Regions from separate parts of the Leptothrix sp. (in: b-proteobacteria) genome, predicted to be linked through region 3. Evidence: predicted binding sites of a transcription regulator. Region 3 holds the regulator's gene; each other region holds the start of a gene.

Region 1 (4,274 bases), on a different contig from region 3:
CCTTGAGGGTTGGATAGTCCAGCATCTTGTTGCCCTTCAGGCGTGCGCCGGCGCATGACCGACTTCGTTCGCGTAGCGGCCCGTGCCCAGGCTGCCCGGGCCGATGCGGGCGAACTTGATCATCAGGAACATCTCCACCACCAGCAGCACGGTGTAGAACACCACGAAGCCGGCCAGCGAGCCGTAGAGGTTGCCCACGCTCAGCGTCGACACGCTTAGGTGGGTGGGCAACACGCCGTAGATGGTCCAGGGCTGGCGACCGTACTCGGCCACGAACCAGCCCAGCTCGCAGGCCAGCCAGGGCGCGGGCAGCATCCACAGCGCCGCCTTCAGCAGCCAGGGCTTTTGAGCGCATTCGCTCTTGAGCGTGGTCCAGAACGCCAGGCCGAACAGCAGCAGCATCGCGAAGCCCAGGCCGACCATGGCGCGGAAGCTCCAGAACATCGGCGCCACGCGCGGCACGGTGGAATCGACCGCTTTCTGGATCATCTCGGGCGTCGCGTCCTGCACCCGGTCGGTGTACTTCTTCAGCAGCAGGCCGAAGCCAAGGTCGGCTTTCAAGCCATCAAAATGCGCCAGCAGCGCCGGGTCCTTGGGCGACTTGCGCAGCGCTTCCAGGGCGAGCACGGCCTGGATGCCGTTGACGATGCGCTCGCGGTTCTTCGCCTTGATTTCCTTGATGCCGGGAATCTCCTTGGTCAGCGACCGCGTGCCGATGATGCCCATCACCCACGGGATTTCGATCGCCCAGTCGTTCCTGGCCTCGGCCTCGTTCGGCCAGGCCAGGGCGTTGAAGGAAGCGGGCGCGGGCTCGGTCTCCCACATGGCCTCGATGGCGGCCATCTTGGTCTGCTGCGCCTCGCCCACGGTGTAGCCGGACTCGTCACCCAGCACGATCACCGAACACACGGACGCCAGCCCGAAGGCCGCCGCAATGCGGAAGCTGCGCCGCGCGAACTCGACGTCACGGCCCTTGAGCAGGTACCAGCTGCTGACCGACAGCACGAACATCGCGCCCGTCACGTAACCGGCCGACACGGTGTGCACGAACTTGGCCTGCGCATCGGGGTTGAACAGGATGGCCCAGAAGTCGGTCATCTCCATGCGCATGGTCACTGGGCTGAACTCGGCGCCGACCGGGTTCTGCATCCAGCCGTTGGCGATCAGGATCCACAGCGCGCTCAGGTTGGTGCCCAGCGCCATCAGCGTCGTCACCAGCAGGTGCTGCTGGCGGCTCAGGCGGTCCCAGCCGAAGAAGAACAGGCCGAACATGGTCGATTCGAGGAAGAAGGCCATCAGCCCCTCGATCGCCAGCGGCGCGCCGAAGATGTCGCCCACGTAGTGCGAGTAGTAGGCCCAGTTGGTGCCGAACTGGAATTCGAGCGTGATGCCGGTGGTCACGCCCAGCGCAAAGTTGATGCCGAAGAGCTTGCCCCAGAAGCGGGTCATGTCCTTGTAGATGACCTTGCCGGTCATCACGTAGACGGCCTCCATGATGACCAGCAGCCAGACCATGCCGACGGTGAGCGGCACGAAGAGAAAGTGGTACATCGCCGTGGCGGCAAACTGCAGCCGCGACAGGTCGACGAGCTGTTCACTGATCATGGGAACGGGTCCTGGTATCCCGGACGTCCGGGGTGGGGGCTGATGCCTGGAGAGGAGCCTCCGACGCGGCCTGCGCCACGCCCAGCAGGCGGGCGGCGGCATCGGCGTCGACGCTGACACGCTGGTCGCGCACCACCGCCCACCACAGCGCGGTGAGCACCAGCACCTTCAACACCACCACCCAGACCAGGTGGCGGTTGAGGGATTGCACGAAACGCTGCGCTGCCAGATTCACGTCAATTGCTCCTTGATGCAGCGCATGACTCCAAGAAGCGTGCCAGGCTGCCTGGCCCGGGAAGCGTCGATTTCACGGCCTCACAGCCCCGGCAGCGGCCCCATCACTGCCATTCCGGCTGCCACCCCGACTGCCAGGCACTGCCGCACACTGCCAGCCTCATCACCCCGGGTTCACTGCAGCCGGTAACCCGCATGGCAGGCCACGCAGGCCTGGGTGGTGCGGGCCAGTGCGGCCAGCGCGGGCTTGAGGTCACCTGTGGCGGCGGCGTTCTGGGCCTCGACCGCAAACTGGCTGGCGCTCCGGTGCATGCTGGTGCCCACGTCCTGCATGCCCTGCGGCATGAGCTTGGCGGCCTCGTGGGCGTTGTGCGCCTTCAGCGAGGTCATGCCCAGCCGCTGCTCGGCAATCTGCGCGGCGCGATCGGGCGCATTGGCAGCCAGCGCCTCCTGGATCTGCGCCAGGGCCAGCAGGTGATCGCGCATGTTCGCCAGCGTGTGGTCGCGCATCGCGGGCGGGTACTTGACCAGCTCGCGCAGGTCCGGGACGGCGGCATGCGCCGGGGCCGCATCGGCTGCGGCAGCGCCATGGCCGTGGCCGTGGTGCTGGGCCAACGCGCCGGTCTGGCCGTACAGTGCGGCGGCGCTCAGACCGAGAGCCAGCACGAGGGAGCGGAGTTTGATCATGGCAGTCAGCCCTTCAGGACAGTGGAAAAGTGCGCAGCCTAAAGAGGCCGGCGCCCAACGCCTATGACTGCAGTCATATCCCACCCCGAGGTCTGGCAACGCCCGCCCCTGGCGCAGTTCACGCCGTGGCTGCGCGAACTGGCGCGCCCGCTGCAACTGGCCAAAGGCTGCAGCCTGTTCGTGACCGGCCAGACGCCGAGCCAGATGTTCTACGTCGCCCACGGCGAAGCGGTGATGAGCCGCACCGACCGCAGCGGCCGCCTGCTGATCCTGCAACGCGCCTCAGGCGGCTTTCTGGCCGAGGCCAGCCTGCGCAGCACGCGCTACCACTGCGATGCCACGGCACTGAGCGACTGCGCGCTGATCGCCCTGCCGGTGGCCGCGCTGCACGAGGCCATCGACCAGGACGCCGACACCCGCTGGGCCTGGATCGGCATGCTGTCGTCAGAAATCCGCCGCCAGCGTGGCCACGCCGAGCGCCTGGCCCTCAAGACCGTGCGCGAGCGGCTGCTGCACCTGCTGATCACCCAGGGCGAAGACGGCCGCCTGCCCCTGCCCGGCAGCAAGAAAGACCTCGCCGCCGAGCTGGGCGTGTCCCACGAGGCGCTCTACCGCACGCTGGCCATGCTTCAGCGCGAAGGCGTGCTGCGCCAGGACGATCAGGCGCTGATGCTGTGTTGAACGGCGCTGCGCCGCTGCCGCACGGCCAGCCACGCCAGAGCCGCGCCGAGCAGGCTCAGCGGCAGCAGCGAGCCCAGGTTCATGGCCTGCCAGCCGCCGGTGGTGACCAGCGCGCCGGAGCCGAAGGCAGTGAGCGTCATGGTGGCGTAGACGCAGAAATCGACCGCCGCCTGCGCGGTGGTGCGCTCCTCGGGCCGGTAGGTTTCTGTGGCGAGCGTGGTGCCGCCGATGAAGAGGAAGTTCCAGCCCACCCCCAGCGTGATCAGCGCGGCCAGGAAGTGCATCAGGTCGACGCCTGACAAGGCAATCAGCACGCAGACGATGTTGAGGGCCAGCCCGACCACCATCACCGGCAGCGCACCAAAGCGCTTGATGAGCGCACCGGTGAAGAAGCTCGGCACGTACATGCCCAGCACATGCCATTCCAGCACCAGGGCGGCGGCCGAGAACGGGTGGGCGCATTGCGCCATGGCGATGGGCGTGGCCGACATCAGCAGGCTCATGACGCCGTAGCCCAGCGCGCAGGCCGCCACCGCGATGATGAAGACCGGCTGGCGGGCGATTTCGCGCAGCGGACGGCCGCTGGCGGCGGGCGTGCCGGGTTCGGTCAAGGGCGGAAACTGGATGCGCGACATCAGCAGCATCGCCAGCAAGGCCACGCCGACCAGCGCAATGTAGGCGCCGGCGTAAGGCTGGGGCAGCGCATCGCGGGTGGCCGTCGCCAGGTTGGGACCGACGATGGCGCCCAGAATGCCGCCCGCCAGCACCCAGGAAATCGCCTTTTCCTTCAGCGACGGGCCGACCAGTTCGGTCGCTGCAAAGCGGTAGAGCGAGGCGTTGGCCTGGTAGTAGCCGGCCAGCACGGTCGCAGCGGTCAGCAGCCAGAAACTGCCGCTGATGGCCGCCCAGGCGCACAGCGCCGAGGCCGCCATCGCGACGACCAGCCCGAGCTGAAACGTGCGCCGCCGCCCCCAGGCACGCTGGTGCCGCGCCACCAGCGGCGCCGCCAGCGCCCCGCCGGCCACGTAGGCGGCCATGGGCAGCGTGGCCATCCAGGCCGCAGGCGC
Region 2 (4,274 bases), 260 kb from region 3:
GGTCGTTGTTGAGCAGGATGGTGCAGGGATCGAAACCCTTCAAGCCCAGCCGGCGCGGCGTGCGCAGCAGCGGCTCGATCACCAGCTGCTCGCCGCTGGGCAGGTCGAGCGTCATCGGCTCCTTGACCTCGGGGTCGAGCGTGCCCAGCCGCACGTTCAGGCCGGCCTGCGTGAAGATCTCGCGCAGGCGTGCCACGTTGGTCAGGTAGAAGGTGTTGCGCGTGTGCTTTTCGGGGATCAACAGCAGGTTCTTGGCTTCGGGGCAGATCTTCTCGATCGCGGCCATCGCCGCCTGGACCGCCAGCGGCATCATCTCGGGCGTCAGGTTATTCCAGCCGCCCGGATAGAGATTGGTGTCGACCGGCGCGAGCTTGAAGCCCGCGTTACGCAGATCTACCGAGCTATAGAACGGCGGCGTGTGCTCCATCCATTCCAGCCGGAACCAGCGCTCGATGGCAGGCATCGATTCCAGGATACGGGCCTCCAGCTCGTTGATCGGGCCATTCAGTGCGGTGACGAGGTGAGGAACCATGATGAGTGCCGTTCGGTGCTGAGTCGGTCGATTCTAGGAAGCTCCGCACGTGGGGGTGGCGACCCAAAACAAAAGGGGCCGCACATGGCGACCCCTCTTTCAGATGAGGACGACCCGGAAACCCGAGCCGATCCGCAAACCTGCTGCTGACCTTACTTGTGATAAGCGGTCTCGCCGTGCGAGCTGATGTCCAGACCTTCGCGCTCTTCCTCTTCGGTCACGCGCAGGCCGATCACCAGGTCGACCACCTTGAAGGCGATCACCGAGACCACACCCGACCACACCACGGTGATCAGCACGGCCTTCAGCTGGACCATGAACTGCGCAGCCACCGAATAGACGTCCGGCGCAATCATGCCGACCGTGACCCAGTCGCCCACGGCGCTCGGGCCACCCAGGTTGGGCGAGTTGAAGACACCGGTCAGCAGCGCGCCGACGATGCCGCCAATGCCGTGCACACCGAAGACGTCGAGCGAGTCGTCCGCGCCCAGCAGCTTCTTCAGGCTGGTCACACCCCACAGGCAGGCGAAGCCGGCGATCAGGCCGATCACCAGGCCACCGACGATGCCCACGTTGCCCGCTGCCGGCGTGATCGCCACCAGACCGGCCACGGCGCCCGAAGCGGCACCCAGCATCGACGCCTTGCCCTTGAGCAGCGACTCACCCACGCACCAGGCCAGCACCGCAGCAGCGGTCGCGAAGAAGGTGTTGATGAAGGCCAGGGCGGCAAAGCCGTTGGCTTCCAGTGCCGAGCCGGCGTTGAAACCGAACCAGCCCACCCACAGCAGCGAGGCACCGACCATGGTCAGCGTCAGCGAGTGCGGCGTGAAGGCTTCGCGGCCATAACCGACGCGCTTGCCCGACATGTACGCGCCCACCAGACCGGCCACGGCCGCGTTGATGTGCACCACGGTGCCGCCAGCAAAGTCCAGAGCACCCATCTGCCAGATGTAGCCAGCCTTGGCATTCATCTCATCGACCACACCTGCGGCACTGTAGGCGTCCGGGCCCATCCAGAACCAGACCATGTGAGCCACCGGCAAGTAGCTGAAGGTGAACCAGATCACCATGAACAGCAGCACGGCGCTGAACTTCATGCGCTCGGCGAACGCGCCCACGATCAGTGCGCAGGTGATGCCCGCGAACGTGGCCTGGAAAGCGGCAAACACGATTTCCGGGATGTAGACACCCTTGCTGAACGTCGCGGCGTTGGCGAACGTGCCCGCCACGTTGTCCCACACGCCGTGCATCAGGATGCGGTCGAAGCCGCCGATGAAGGCGTTGCCCTCGGTGAAGGCCAGGCTGTAGCCGTACAGGGCCCACAGCACAACGATCAGCGAGAACGTGACCATCACCTGCATCAGCACCGACAGCATGTTCTTGGCGCGCACCAGGCCGCCGTAGAACAGCGCCAGGCCCGGCACCGTCATCAGGATGACGAGCAGCGTGGAGACCATCATCCAGGCGGTATCCGCCTTGTTGGGCACCGGCGCCGCAACGGCGGGCGCAGCATCCGCAGCCGGTGCGGCCGCTTCCACAGCCGCCGAAGCGGCCTCCATCACGGCCGATGCCGCCGCCGCAGGCTCGGAAGCCGCCTGCGCCAGCACACCGCCGGCAAAGCCCAGCACGGCCAGGCCCAGTACAAGTTTGGCTAGAAATTTCTTCATGGTTGTCTGTCTCGGGTAGAGGACTCGCGGGCGCTCAGAGCGCGTCTTTGCCGGTTTCGCCGGTGCGGATGCGCAGCACCTGCTCCAGCGTCGTCACGAAAATCTTGCCGTCACCGATCTTGCCGGTGCGGGCGGCGCCTTCGATGGCCTCGATGACACGTTCGACGACAGCGTCATCGACAGCCGCTTCGATCTTGACCTTGGGCAAGAAATCGACCACGTACTCGGCGCCGCGGTACAACTCGGTGTGGCCCTTCTGGCGGCCGAAGCCCTTGACCTCGGTCACGGTGATGCCTTGCACGCCGATGTTGCTGAGGGCTTCACGCACCTCGTCGAGCTTGAAGGGTTTGATGATGGCGGTGACCATTTTCATGGCGCTCTCCTGGTGGAGTTGACGGAACAGGACAAAGTGGGAACGCGGTTGCTTGAGATAAGCGCTGCGTTTCAGTGACCTCTATCTGCAGCTTCCATGCCATCTTTTGAGATGTGGATTTACCGCCGGGACGCCCCGATATGGCGCGCCATCCATGCGCCATATCGGCGCCATGCACCGTACACACACTCACAAGTTGCACCAATAAGGTGCAACCCCCAAAAGGGGGAATCGCGATCTGCGGCATCGTGCACACAATCCATCGCACTGACCGCTCTCGCCTCCGGGCGCATGCACCATGTCGCTCGCCCTGATTCACAGCCGCGCCCTGCTGGGCCTGCAGGCCCCGGAAGTCACGGTCGAAGTCCATCTGGCCAACGGTTTGCCGGGTTTTACTTTGGTCGGCCTGGCCGAGACCGAGGTCAAGGAAGCCCGCGAGCGTGTGCGCGCCGCACTGCAGAACAGCGGGCTGGACTTCCCGCACAACAAGCGCATCACCGTCAATCTGGCGCCGGCCGACCTGCCCAAGGAAGGCGGACGCTTCGATCTGCCGATCGCGCTGGGCATCCTCGCCGCCAGCGGCCAGATCGAGACGGCCGGTCTCGCCGAGATGGAATTCGCCGGCGAGCTGTCCCTGGCCGGCGACCTGCGCCCGGTACGCGGCGCACTCGCCATGGCGCTGGCCCTGCAGCGCAGCGCCCACCCGCGCTGGCTGGTGTTGCCCCAGGCCAGTGCACAGGAAGCCGCCCGGGTGCACGGCTTGCGCCTGCGCAGTGCCCGTCATCTGCTCGACGTGGTGCAGGCGCTGCAGGCCCCCGACGTCGCCCAGCCGCTGTCCACGCCGCAACCGAGCGAACCAGCACCGCCACCCCCGCTGCCAGACCTGCGTGAGGTCAAAGGCCAGACCGTCGCCAAGCGGGCGCTGGAAGTGGCAGCAGCAGGCGGCCACAGCGTTTTGCTGGTCGGCCCGCCGGGCACCGGCAAGTCGATGCTGGCGCAGCGGCTGGCGGGATTGCTGCCGGCGCTGACCGAGGCGCAGGCGCTGGAATCCGCCGCCATCCTGAGTCTGGCGGGCCAGTTTCACGCCGACCGCTGGGGCCGGCGGGTGCTGCGCTCGCCGCACCACAGCGCGTCATCGGTGGCGCTGGTGGGGGGTGGCTCGCCACCGCGGCCGGGCGAGATCTCGCTGGCGCACCATGGCGTGCTGTTCCTTGACGAACTGCCCGAATTTCCCCGTGCGGCACTTGAGGCGCTGCGCGAGCCGCTGGAAAGCGGCCGCATCACCATCTCCCGCGCCGCGCGGCAGGCCGAGTTCCCGGCGCGCTGCCAATTGATCGCCGCCATGAACCCCTGCCCGTGCGGCCAACTGGGCTCGCCGCTGCTGGCGTGTCGCTGCAGCCCGGAGCAGATCACGCGCTACCAGGGCAAGCTGTCCGGCCCGCTGCTTGATCGCATTGATCTGCGGGTGGAAGTGCTCTCGGTCGCTCCCGAAGCCCTGAGCGCCGCCCCCGACGGCGAGCCCAGCGTCCAGGTAGCAGAACGCGTGGCGCTGGCGCGCGAACGCCAGACCGCGCGCCAAGGCTGCAGCAACGCCGAACTCGACACCGCCGGACTCGACCTCCACGCCGCGCTGGCCGTCAACATCGCCGACTTCCTGCACGCCGCCGCGCGCCGGCTGGGCTGGTCCGGGCGCAGCGTGCAC
Region 3 (4,274 bases):
TGTGCCGATGGTGATGCCCTCGCCGTTTCCGATTTCGACCCAGAACGCCGCCCGGCTGTTCTGGTGGCTGGACGCGCAAGACCCGCAACGCGCGGCAGCCTGGGCGCACGCCGGGTTGCGGGCCTACTTCACCCGCAACATCGACCTGAGCCGGCCGGATGCGCTCGCGACACTGGCGGCAGAGTTCGGCGTGAACGCCGGGCAGGCGGCTGCGGTCTGTGCCGACCCGGTCTGGAAGGACAAGCTGCGCCAGGAGAACGACGCGGCGATTGCTGCCGGCGTGTTCGGCGCCCCGTTCTTCATCATCGATGGGGAGCCGTTCTGGGGCAATGACCGGCAGCAGCAGATGGAGCGCTGGCTCAGCCCAGGCGCGTGTCAGCCTTGACCGCTGCCGCGGATGCGCCGTAGCGCGTGACCTGCTGGGAGCGCTGGCGCTGGGTGTCTTCGGCGCTCAGGCGCTGGAACTGCTCAGCCAAACGCGCCAGTTCATCGCTGCCGCAGGAGCGGCACAGGCTGACCACGGCGCGGGCGTAGTCGGGCGGGCCCAGCAGCAGGGAAATATCGACGTCTTCGCCCAACTCGGTCAGCAGCAGCTGATGGATGCGCGTGGCAATCTGGGATCGGGTGGCGACGCTGGGGACGGTGCTGTTCGGGGTGTTTTCGATCGTCGGGGCAGGGGTGGTCATGGCCGGGTCTCCTCATCTCACGCCATGCTCTATGCAGAGGCCGTGCCGCGCCACCCAGGCAAACGCGCAAAATTGAACCCAAGTGTTTCCGGGGTGCGCTAAGTCACACTGCCGAGGCAGTTCGACAACAAGAGGTGCCTTTTCTCACCGTAAAGTCAGCGCCCACTCTCGTCCTGGCGCTCAAGGTTCCGCACGCGGGCGGGCCCTGTGCACCAAGGTCGGGCCCCCGCCGACCCAGACCGGGACACGCTGCCCGGAACCGGTTCACGCGCGGGCGTCGCCTCAGATTTCCTTGCGCAGATTGGCCGGGGCGATCTTGAGCGCCTCGCGGTACTTGGCCACGGTGCGGCGCGCGACCTGGATGCCCTGCTCTTCGAGCATCGCGCTCAGCTGGCTGTCCGACAGCGGCTTCTTGCCGTCCTCGGCCGCAACGAACTGCTTGATCAGCGCCCGCACCGCCGTGCTGCTGGCGTTGCCGCCGGCCTCGGTGTTGAGCGAGCTGCCGAAGAAGTACTTCAGCTCGAAGGTACCGAACGGCGTGTTCATGTACTTGGCGGTGGTCACGCGCGAGATGGTCGACTCGTGCAAGCCGAGTTCATCGGCGATCTCGCGCAGCACCAGCGGCTTCATCGCGATCTCGCCGTGGGTGAAGAAGCCCTTCTGGCGCTCGACGATGGCCTGCGAGACGCGCTGGATGGTGTCGAAGCGCTGCAGGATGTTCTTGACGAACCAGCGCGCCTCCTGGAGGCGGGCCGACAGCGTCGCGCCGCTGGCATCGGCCGTGCCGCGCGTGCCGCTGCGGTGCTGGCGCAGCACCTGGGCGTACATGTCGTTGATGCGCAGCTTGGGCATCACGTCGGGGTTGAGCACCACCTTCCAGCCGCGGCCGCTCTTTTGCACGATCACGTCGGGCACGACGATGTTGGCCTCGGCGCGCGCAAATCGGCGACCGGGCTTGGGTTCGAGCTTGACGATCAGGCTCTGCGCGTCGCGGATCAGGTCCTCATCGGCACCGGTGGCTGCCGTCAGTTTCTTGACGTCGCGCCGCGCCAGCAGCGCCAGATGGCTCTGGCAGATGGTCTGCGCCAGCGACTGCGCCGGGCTCGCGGGCAGTTCGCGCAGCTGCAGCACCAGGCATTCGGCCAGGTCGCGGGCGCCCACGCCGGTCGGCTCCAGGCTTTGCAGCCAGCCAAGCGCGACGCGCAGGCGGTCCATCAGGTCTTCGCGCAGCTCGGCGGCCACTTGGGCAGCCACCGCCGGGTCGGGCGGGATGGCGGCCACGCCCAGCTCAGCCACCTCGACCGCTTCCAGGCCGGTGGCCAGGCGCTCGGCGATCTCGTCCAGACCGTCGGCCAGGTAGCCGTCTTCGTTGAGCGAGTCGATCAGCGACTCGACCAGCAGGATGTCCTCGGCCGCCAGGCGCATGCCCAGCAGCTGGTCGCGCAGGTGGTCGGGCAGGCTGGGCGTGAAGGTGGAGCGCTCGCTCCAGTCGCTGTCGTCGTCGTCCGGCGCGGCGTTGCGGGAGCCGGGCAGCTCGGAACTGCCGTGGTAGTCGTCGCGGTCGCCGTTGCTGTCCCAGTCGTCGGCGGTGGGCGTGGAGCTGAAGTCGAGCTGCTCGGCGCCCGGTTCGCCCTCGCCGCTGCCGGCCGAGGACTCGATGGCCGACTCGCCGGAGGTGTCGGGCGCGCTGCGGTCACGCTCCCAGGATTCGTCGGCGGCGCTGGTGCGCTCGGCCGGCGGCGCCGTTTCAGGATCGGGCGTGGCACCGGAGCCGGAACTGTCGTCCTCGGCTTCCAGGAAGGGGTTCTGTTCGAGCATCTGCTCGACTTCCTGGTGCAACTCCAGGGTCGAGAGTTGCAGCAGGCGGATGGATTGCTGCAGCTGGGGCGTGAGCGCCAGATGCTGCGAGAGGCGGACCTGCAGGGACGGTTTCACGGGAATCAGCTCTTGGTGGCGTTACATGCGGAAATGCTCGCCGAGGTAAACCTTGCGCACGTCAGGGTTCTCGACGATGTCGGCCGGGCGGCCTTCGGCCAGCACCCGGCCTTCGCTGATGATGTAGGCGCGATCGCAGATGCCCAGCGTCTCGCGCACGTTGTGGTCGGTGATCAGCACGCCGATGCCCCGGTTCTTGAGGAAACCGATGATGCGCTGGATCTCGATCACCGCAATCGGGTCGACCCCCGCAAACGGCTCGTCGAGCAGGATGAAGCGCGGCTGGGTGGCAAGCGCGCGGGCGATCTCGACGCGGCGGCGCTCGCCGCCCGAGAGCGCCGGCGCCGGGCTGTCGCGCAGCCGCTCGATCGACAGGTCGGCCAGCAGGCCGTCGAGCAGCTGCTCGATGCGGGTGTCGCTGTAGGGCTTGCCCTGGGCGTCGCGCTGCAACTCCAGCACGGCGCGGATGTTTTCCTCGACCGTCAGGCGCCGGAAGATCGACGCCTCCTGCGGCAGGTAGGACAGGCCGAGCCGGGCGCGCTCATGGATCGGCAGGCGCTGCACCGGCGCGCCGTCGATGCGGATCTGGCCGGCATCGGCCCGCACCAGCCCGACCAGCATGTAGAAGCTGGTGGTCTTGCCGGCGCCGTTGGGGCCGAGCAGGCCGACCACCTCGCCGCTGCGCACCGCCAGGTGCACGTCTTTCACGACCTTGCGCGCGCCATAGCTCTTTTGCAGGCCGGTGGCCTCCAGGCGGCTCTCGGTCAGGCTTGCCGGCGTGGCGGGCACGCCGCTCAACGGGCGCCCCCCGGTGCAGATGCGCTGGCCGCCGGGCGTGGCGTCACCACGCCGCGCACGCGGCCCGTGCCGCTGGCGCCTGCGGCGCCGCCCTGCACGTCGAAGGCGTCACGCGCCTGGTCGTAGGTGATGGTCTGGCCGCTGATCTCGTCGGCCAGCACGCCTGCGCGCAGCAGCCGCACGCGCGCCTGCTGGGTGAAGCGCACGGTCTCGGTGGTGGCGTCGTACTCGATGCGCTGGGCCTGGCCGTTGATCAGCTCGTCGATGCCGTCGCGCTTCTGCTCGAAGCTGGCCGGCTCGGCCTCGCTGCCCAGCGCCAGCACGATCTGGCCTTGCGGCGTTTCGCGCAATTCGACCTCGCGTGCCTTGATTAGCAGCGTGCCGCGCCGGATCTCGACGCCGCCGCTCAGCAGCTTGACGCGCTTCTTGCCGTCGATGCGCAACTGGCCGGCATCGAACTGCAGCGGCAGATCACGGTCGGCTCGCTCAGCCTGGGCCGGCACGGCGGCCGCGATCAGGACCGCAGCGATCAGGGCGAAGCGAATCAGCACAGGGCAAAACGGCACGCTCAGCCGCCCTTGCGAATGCGCGCGACCAGCTGATCGGTCAACGCCAGGGCGCGCGTGGCGCCTTCGCTCTCGGGTGCGCCCTCGCCACCGGCCAGCGCGGGCGAGGTGTAGAAGCGGCCGTGGATGCCGATCGACGGCACGCCATCGATCTTGTAGGCCGCCGACAGCTGCGAGAACTGGCGCACCTTGGACTGGATGCCGAACGAGTTGTACATCTCGGTGAACCTGGCGCGGTCGGCACCGTTCTTCTCGATGAAATCGAAGATCAGTTCGGGCTTGTCGAGCT

Evidence for each region. The regulator sigma-54, encoded in region 3, starts transcription at its own class of promoters, with help from an activator protein. The targets are predictions, from matches to a motif close to TGGCANGNAANCTGCTTT.
Region 1: cydP (cytochrome oxidase putative small subunit CydP) is a predicted target of sigma-54. The motif match lies at 1,868-1,885, and genes of this name have one in related genera.
Region 2: AC5IG3_RS11450 (P-II family nitrogen regulator) is a predicted target of sigma-54. The motif match lies at 2,657-2,674, and genes of this name have one in related genera.

Annotation. Positions count from the first base shown of each region.
Region 1 is NZ_CBDFPH010000009.1:130,288-134,561, reverse strand. It holds gene cydB (cytochrome d ubiquinol oxidase subunit II) at 1-25, opposite strand, end outside; gene AC5IG3_RS13985 (cytochrome ubiquinol oxidase subunit I) at 37-1,605, opposite strand; gene cydP (cytochrome oxidase putative small subunit CydP) at 1,595-1,840, opposite strand; gene AC5IG3_RS13975 (hypothetical protein) at 2,014-2,526, opposite strand; gene AC5IG3_RS13970 (Crp/Fnr family transcriptional regulator) at 2,590-3,207, shown strand; gene AC5IG3_RS13965 (MFS transporter) at 3,186-4,274, opposite strand, start outside.
Region 2 is NZ_CBDFPH010000008.1:469,819-474,092, reverse strand. It holds gene gshA (glutamate--cysteine ligase) at 1-532, opposite strand, end outside; gene AC5IG3_RS11455 (ammonium transporter) at 685-2,199, opposite strand; gene AC5IG3_RS11450 (P-II family nitrogen regulator) at 2,234-2,572, opposite strand; gene AC5IG3_RS11445 (YifB family Mg chelatase-like AAA ATPase) at 2,871-4,274, shown strand, end outside.
Region 3 is NZ_CBDFPH010000008.1:210,651-214,924, reverse strand. It holds gene AC5IG3_RS10160 (2-hydroxychromene-2-carboxylate isomerase) at 1-385, shown strand, start outside; gene AC5IG3_RS10155 (hypothetical protein) at 360-686, opposite strand; gene rpoN (RNA polymerase factor sigma-54) at 969-2,621, opposite strand; gene lptB (LPS export ABC transporter ATP-binding protein) at 2,643-3,419, opposite strand; gene lptA (lipopolysaccharide transport periplasmic protein LptA) at 3,416-3,985, opposite strand; gene AC5IG3_RS10135 (thiol:disulfide interchange protein DsbA/DsbL) at 3,988-4,274, opposite strand, start outside.